2 linked regions of the Zobellia alginiliquefaciens genome follow. The protein of the gene in region 2 interacts with the protein of the main gene of each other region in a pairwise test. Links are inferred from orthologs where the notes say so. Each region holds a gene or a part of one and is shown on either strand. Other genes may lie near its edges.

Region 1 (4,243 bases), 1.4 Mb from region 2 along the record:
TGGTCCGGAAACAGCTATACTAATATCGCAGAAATCATAAGAAATCATTTCCTTACCATCTATCATAGAGTTGACGGCAGGATACATTTCCAGTGCACGAACTACAGCTTTGGTAAAGAAGGACATAAATCCTAAACCAACTCCGTGCTTCGATTTAAAATCATCTTTATATTGTTTTCTAAGTTCGAAAATAGCCGACATATCAACTTCGTTAAAAGTTGTAAGCATAGCAGTCTCGTTCTTAGCCGACACCAAACGTTCCGCCACTTTTCTACGCAACATTGAAAGTTTGGAGCGTGTTTCACCTCTACTTCCACCTGTAGGAGTACCCATTGAAGGAACCGCATTTACAGCGTCTTCTTTAGTGATACGGCCATCTTTGCCACTTCCTTTTACGGCCGCAGCATCAATACCCTTTTCACTTAATATTTTCTTTGCTGCAGGAGAAGCTACACCAGAAGCGTAAGTTTCTTTTGCTGGAGCAGGTTGAGGCGCCTTAGCCTCTTCTTTTTTAGGCTCACTTTTCTTCTCTTCCGCTGAATCTTTCTCAGCAGAATCACCTTCAGGTTTAGCACCGTCCGTATCTATTAAACAAACTACCTCACCAACGGCAACAGCATCCCCTACTTCAGCTTTTAAGGTAATAATTCCGCTTTCTTCAGCAGGAAGTTCCAAAGTAGCTTTATCCGAATCAACCTCGGCAATGGCCTGGTCTTTTTCAACGTAATCGCCATCTTCTACCAACCATTCCGCAATTTCTACTTCGGTGATAGATTCGCCCGGAGATGGGACTTTCATTTCTAATATCATGCTATACTTATTTGCTGTGTTATCTTTACTATTTGAACAACCAACCCCTAATCTTCACTAGGTTTAGGTAATGGTTTTGACATATTATTCTTAGTCTTATCGAATACATAATCGATTACTTGCTGATGCCTCATTTTTGAACGAACGGCACTACCGGCAGCAGGAGAAGCATAAAATCTTCTTGAAGCCACCCTAAACTTGTCCGAATCACTAAAATGCATCATCATATGACTCCAAGCACCCATGTTTCTAGGCTCTTCTTGAGCCCAGACCAAATCATCGGCCTTTTTATACTTGGCAATAACGGCCTTCATCTTTTCCGCTGGCAACGGAAACAATTGCTCCACACGAACCAAAGCTACATCTTCTCTATTCTGCTCTTCTTTAACCGCTAGTAAATCATAATAAAACTTGCCGGTACAGAACACTACCGACTTTACTTTACTAACAGTAGTAGACTCATCATCTATAACCTCTTGAAAACTTCCCGAAGCCAATTCATCTACGGTAGACACTGCTTTAGGATGCCTTAACAAACTTTTAGGCGTAAAAATAATCATTGGCTTTCTGAAGTTCACCTTCATCTGCCTTCTTAGGATATGATACATTTGCGCAGGTGTGGTAACATCTGCAATATACATATTGTCTCTTGCGCAAAGTTGCAAGTATCTTTCCATGCGTGCGGAAGAATGTTCTGCTCCCTGACCTTCATAACCATGTGGAAGCAACATTACCAAACCGTTCTGAAGTTTCCATTTATCCTCTGCAGCCGAAATATATTGATCGATCATGATTTGAGCACCGTTGCTAAAATCTCCGAACTGAGCTTCCCAAATTGTTAAGGTATTTGGGCTTGCCATGGCATAACCATAATCAAAACCAACTACCCCATATTCCGAAAGCAACGAATTATAAATTTGAAATTTAGCCTGCTCATCACTTATATGATTAAGTAGTATTACCTCTTCTTCACTCTCTTCCACCTTCATTACGGCATGTCTATGCGAAAACGTACCACGTTCCACATCTTGACCCGACATACGCACGGCATACCCCTCTTGCAACAAAGTACCATAGGCCAATAATTCACCCATAGCCCAGTCTAACCTATCAGATTCGAAGAACATTTTCTTACGATCTCTTATCAGTTTATCAACCTTTCGCAAGAATTTTTTATCCTTTGGAAGCTCGGTTATAACTTTCGCTATTTTAGTAAGCTCATCTTTATCAAAAGAAGTATCTACATTCTCCATCATTTCCCACTCACGAACATTGACAAAGCCCTTCCATTCATCCGCCATAAACGGAGTGATTTCGGTTTTATCCTCTTTACGGGAATCTACAAGCTCCTCCTCTAAGGAAGCCTTATACTCTTCTTCCAACTTTTTAACAAAGTCAGATTCTATGATACCTTCCGCCAATAATTTCTCCGCATAAATATCCCGCGGATTTTGGTGCTTAGCTATAGCCTTGTACAATTTTGGTTGTGTAAAACGAGGTTCATCACCTTCGTTATGACCATATTTTCTATATCCTAATAAATCAATAAATACATCCCTATTAAAACGCATACGATACTCCAAAGCAAATAGAGATGCATGCACTACAGCTTCAACATCATCCGCATTTACATGTAGAACCGGACTTAAAGTTACCTTACCTACATCTGTACAGTACGTAGATGAACGCGCATCTAAATAATTGGTAGTAAACCCAATTTGGTTATTCACTACTATATGTATAGTACCATTAGTTTTGTATCCATCAAGATTTGCCATTTGTACTACCTCGTACACTAATCCTTGACCAGCTATTGCCGCATCACCATGCACAACAATAGGAAGTACTTTTGAAAACTCGTCTGGAAAATGAGCATCTTGCTTTGCACGGGCAATGCCCTCTACGACTGCACCAACTGTCTCTAAGTGAGAAGGATTTGGAGCGATGTTCATTTTTATTTTTTTACCATTGTCCGTTTTACGATCAGACGTCCAACCTAAATGGTATTTTACATCACCATCAAAAATCTCTTGCTCGTAATCTTTACCATCAAATTCACTGAAAATATCTTTAGCGGCTTTGCCAAATATATTGGTAAGCACGTTAAGTCTACCTCTATGCGCCATACCCATTACAAACTGCTCCACACCAAGTTCTGCAGCACGTTCAACAACGGCATCTAAAGCAGGAATCAATGATTCGCCCCCTTCTAATGAAAATCGTTTTTGTCCAACATATTTGGTATGCAAAAAGCCTTCAAAAGAAACCGCTTGATTCAGTTTTCTAAGAATACGTTTTTTATGTTCGTTGTCGAATTTTGGGTGATTGTCATTAACATTCAACCAATTTTGAATCCACTCAATACGCTCTGGCTTACGAATATACATATACTCAACACCAATGGCATCACAGTAAATGCGACGTAAGTGATCAATAATTTCTTTTAAAGTACTCGCACCAATACCAATAACATCACCCGCACTGAACACGGTTTCCATATCACTTTGTGATAGGCCAAAATTTTCGATATCAAGCGTTGGCTCATATTGTCTACGCTCTCTAACAGGGTTGGTTTCCGTAAATAAATGTCCTCTACTACGGTAACCATCGATCAAACGAATGACCTGAAACTCTTTCTGAAGAGATTCCGGCATTTCCGCAACAGCATTATTCTGAGTTCCGTTGGCTGAGACCAAAGTCTCTAAATCCAGCTCGTCCAAAGCGGATTCCGTTCCGAAATCAAATCCTTGAAAAAATGCTCGCCAACTAGGCTCAACACTATCGGGGTTAGTAATATACTTGTCGTATAGTTCCGCAAAAAAAGAGGTATGAGCGGTATTTAGAAAGGAATATTTGTCCATAGAAGATTCTCTGTCATGCAAATAAATGGGTACAAAAATACAACATTTCCCATTTCCGGGGCGTATCTTAGTATGCAATATTGAAAAAATAAAGATAATGATTAAAAAACTTTCTTTGATCTCAAAAAAACTTTTTTTCGGGTTATTTCTTATACTTATCAGCATAAGTTGTTACGCACAAAACACTTCTAAATCTTCAGATTTCTGGAATAATGTACGATTTGGTGGCGGATTAGGTTTTGGACTGACAAATGGAGGTTTCAATGCATCCGTAGCTCCCAGTGCCATCTATCAATTTAACGAACAATTTGCAAGTGGTGTCAGCCTTACATTCAACTATGCCAAATATGATAATAATAAGCGCTACGCCTATGGCGGAAGCATTCTTTCGCTTTACAATCCTATTCCTTTCTTACAGATTTCTGCGGAACTGGAACAACTACGCATCAACCAAACATTCTCTTTTAACGATTTTTCTACGCTGGAGGAAAACTACTGGTCTCCCGCCCTATTTCTAGGTTTGGGATATACAGACCGGAATTTTACGGTCGGTCTTCGCTATGATGTGCTTT
Region 2 (3,771 bases):
CGCACCTCCCAATTGATTGTTGGCAAGTACAAGCTCCTTTAGTTTTGTAAGTCCGCCTATTTCCGAAGGTATACTTCCTTCGAGCGTATTCTCAAAAAGACCCAAGCTTTCTAGCTGCGCTAAACCACCAACAGTTTTTGGAATGTTTCCTTTTAAGCTGTTACTGGATAAGTTCAATACTTTAAGGTTTTTAATGTCCCCTATACTTTCAGGAATGCTTCCGGTAATAAAGTTGTTAAAAGCGGTAAGCTCCATTAAGCTTCTCATTCTCCCCAATTCCAAAGGAAGTTCTCCTTTTATACGATTCATTTCAATCTTTAAAACCCTTAACCGAGTTAGTGAAGTTATTTCTTTAGGCAGCTCTCCAGTGATACCGTTAAAAGCCAGGTTCAAAGATTCTAACTTTTCAAGATCACCAATACTAGCCGGTATAACCCCTTGTAGATTATTATTAAAAAGATTGATTTCTACAACATGATTGTTCCTCACCTTAACGCCGTCCCAAGTTGAGATATCTGCATCAAGATTCCATTTTCTTTGCCATTCATCGCCATTGGTGGCCTTATAAAGCTCAACAAGAGATTCTCTTTCTTTAGTTGGAACTTCGGCCCAAACCGCATGCACGGTTATGCAAAAAAGCACTAAATAACTCAATAGACTTTTCATATACTAACTTATTTTTTTTGGTTGACAGTAAGGTTGGGTGCAATTCTCACAGAATTACCTTACAAAAATAAGCCTAAACGAGGATGAAAAACAAAAATTATCGATTAACCGCTCTATAATGTTGTGAAAACTCGATTATCTGTTGTGAGCAAAATTCAAGCCCCCTATTTTAAGAGCCAAACCTAATAGTTTTCTAGCTCCAAGGTGATTTCCTCCCACTTGCCCATCATATCTTCCAGCTGCTTTTTCTTCTTTTCATACCCGTCAAAAAAGTTGGGAGAAGCAATGGTTTTGTCATAGTCCATTACTAACTGATGGTCTATTTCTACAATCTCTTTTTCCAGCTTTGCAATATCCGACTCTACAGAGCTGAGTCTGTTTTTTAAAGATTTTAATTTCTTTTGCTCTTTAAAATCATTTGCACCGGATTTTGGTGCCACACTTTTCTTCTGATCTTCCTGTTTTTTTTCAATTGCCCTAAAATCTTCAACTTTGCGTTGATCCAAGTAATAATCTATATCACCAAGGTACTCTTTAATTTTCTTGTCCTTAAACTCATACACCTTATTGGTCAACCCTTGAAGAAAGTCCCTATCGTGAGACACAAGAACAAGCGTACCATCAAAATTCTGTAGTGCCTGCTTCAACACATTCTTAGACTGAATATCCAAGTGGTTGGTGGGCTCATCCATTACCAATACGTTAAAGGGCTGCAAAAGCATTTTAGCCAAAGCCAAACGGTTTCGCTCTCCACCGGAAAGTACTTTTACATACTTTTCCACCTCATCACCTTTAAACAAAAATGAGCCTAAAATATCTCTTACCTTACTTCTGTTCTTCTCATTGGCAGCATCTATCATGGTATCCAAAATGGTTTTGCTACCATCAAGATATTCGGCTTGGTTCTGGGCAAAATATCCTATTTGTACATTGTGCCCTAGTTTCAAATTACCTTCGTAATCCAAATCGCCAACCATTATTTTTGCCAATGTAGATTTTCCCTGGCCGTTCTGCCCCACAAAGGCTGTTTTGCTATCACGTTCCAAAAGGAGATTGATTCCCTTTAAAACATCCTTTTCTCCGTAACTCTTAGAAAGTTCATCAATTTCTGCAACGACCTTACCGGGTGTTATGGAGACCGGAAAACGCAAATTCATTACCGCATTGTCATCTTGATCAACCTCTATCCGTTCCATCTTATCCAGTTTTTTGATAAGGGATTGCGCCATAGATGCTTTGGAACTTTTAGCACGGAACTTCTCTATTAATCGTTCCGCTTGCTGAATTTCTTTTTCTTGGTTCTTTAGCGCGTTCATCTGCTGCTCTTTAATTTCTCCTCTTAACAAGAGAAACTCAGAATAAGGTTTACCATAATCATAGATACGTCCTAAAGAAATCTCTATGGTACGGTTGGTAACGTTATCCAAGAACATTTTATCGTGAGAAACAATTACTACCGCGCCGGCATAACCTTTTAAAAATTGCTCCAACCAAATGATAGACTCAATATCCAAGTGGTTGGTGGGCTCATCCAGTAGCAGTACATCATTACTTTGCAGCAAAAGTTTAGCCAATTCAATTCGCATGCGCCATCCACCGGAAAAAGTATCGGTTTTTTTATCGAAATCTTCGCGCTTAAAACCAAGTCCTAATAATATTTTTTCAGTTTCACCTTGGTAATTATATCCGCCCAAAATTTCATAGCGATGGGTTATATCGCTCAAATCCACCATAAGCTGATGATAGATATCGCTTTCATAATCCGTACGCTCTGCCAATTGATGGTTGATCTCATCCAGCTTAAGCTCTAATGCTTTTATTTCTTCAAAGGCTTGATACGACTCTTCTAAAACCGTTCGTCCCAGAACAAAATCTATATCCTGGCGGAGAAAGCCAATCTTAATATTCTTCTCCATTGCGATGGTACCCGAATCAATAGGCATATCTTTGGACAACATTTTTAAAAGCGTAGATTTACCCGCTCCGTTTTTACCGATTAGGCCTACCCGATCACCGCCATTTAAACGAAAGGAGATTTCCTCAAAAAGATATTCTCCGCCAAAAGAAACGGAAAGGTTATGGATATTCAACATACTTTTAAAAATTCTAGATTCAAATAGGCATCATGCCTAAATGGTGTGTCACTTAGTATTAAAAAATACGGTTTTTTGTGATGATCGTTACATTGAAAGAAACCTTAAAACTGTACTTTTATCTAAAGTTTTGCAAATGTTAAAAAAAGGAAACAAACTATACAGTATTTTAACAGGAAGTTGTCCCAAATGCCATGAAGAGAGCATGTACGAGGATACGAATCCGTATCATTTGGGCAAAATTTTTGATATGCACGAGCGTTGTTCTACCTGCGGAACAAAATATAAAATTGAACCTTCTTTTTTTTACGGGGCCATGTACGTGAGTTATGCGGTAGGAATTGCGTTTGCAGTGGCAGCATTTGTAATCAGCTTTTTATTCATTGGAACAACTTTAACCACTGCTTTTATTGCTATTGTAGCAACAATGATAGTTTTTATGCCGATAATCATTAGGCTATCTAGAAACATTTGGATTAATTTTTTTATTGGCTATGACCCAAATGCAGCTACCGAGCACCATAAAAAAGTTAGCGATAATATTTCTGCGTAAACCGGGCCACATCTATTTCTTGGTCCAATGATTCACCATTTTCAATTAAAGCATATAATTTTTTAGAAACTGACGGGCCTATAAGCACCCCGCGTGAACCAAAACCATTTAGTACGTATACGTATTGATATTCTGGATGCCGGCCCACCAAGGGCTTCCTATCCACTACTGTAGGACGGACACCGGCCACTTGGCCCACAACATCAAACTTGCATTTGAGCACGACCCTTAATTTGGACAAAAGCCCTTCTCTAGCACTTTCTGTGGGTAGGTTTGTCTTATCATTGCGTTCGTAATTAGCCCCTACCCTGTATACATCATTACCTTGCGGGATAATAAATACCGATGATTTTATAGCTCGATTTTCTTTTAGCTCCGGAGCTTTAACAAATAGATATTCTCCTTTAGAACCCTGCAACGGCAAATAATCAAAAAAGGGATTGTTCTTTAATCCAAAAC

The links. Proteins that work in one complex are often made in the same cells at the same time.
Region 1: the proteins of P0077_RS10970 (region 2) and P0077_RS05240 interact in binary tests that used the Escherichia coli proteins (3 or more experiments, as listed by UniProt). The link is inferred for Zobellia alginiliquefaciens from one-to-one orthologs.

The regions. Positions count from the first base shown.
Region 1 is NZ_CP119758.1:1,238,504-1,242,746, forward strand. What follows is about bases 658-4,052. They hold P0077_RS05240 (2-oxoglutarate dehydrogenase E1 component), read right to left. Parts: upstream 3,672-4,052; coding sequence 858-3,671; downstream 658-857. Other genes in these bases: odhB (2-oxoglutarate dehydrogenase complex dihydrolipoyllysine-residue succinyltransferase), read right to left, coding at 658-810; P0077_RS05245 (alpha-ketoglutarate decarboxylase), read left to right, coding at 3,769-4,052. In the rest of the region: more of odhB, read right to left, coding at 1-657; more of P0077_RS05245, read left to right, coding at 4,053-4,243. UniProt on the Escherichia coli protein: E1 component of the 2-oxoglutarate dehydrogenase (OGDH) complex which catalyzes the decarboxylation of 2-oxoglutarate, the first step in the conversion of 2-oxoglutarate to succinyl-CoA and CO(2).
Region 2 is NZ_CP119758.1:2,604,274-2,608,044, reverse strand. What follows is about bases 305-3,227. They hold P0077_RS10970 (ABC-F family ATP-binding cassette domain-containing protein), read right to left. Parts: upstream 2,760-3,227; coding sequence 849-2,759; downstream 305-848. Other genes in these bases: P0077_RS10965 (DUF983 domain-containing protein), read left to right, coding at 2,896-3,227; P0077_RS10975 (leucine-rich repeat domain-containing protein), read right to left, coding at 305-666. Outside these bases: more of P0077_RS10975, read right to left, coding at 1-304; more of P0077_RS10965, read left to right, coding at 3,228-3,312; P0077_RS10960 (NAD(P)/FAD-dependent oxidoreductase), read right to left, coding at 3,290-3,771. UniProt on the Escherichia coli protein: Genetic data indicate it may be involved in ribosome assembly or function.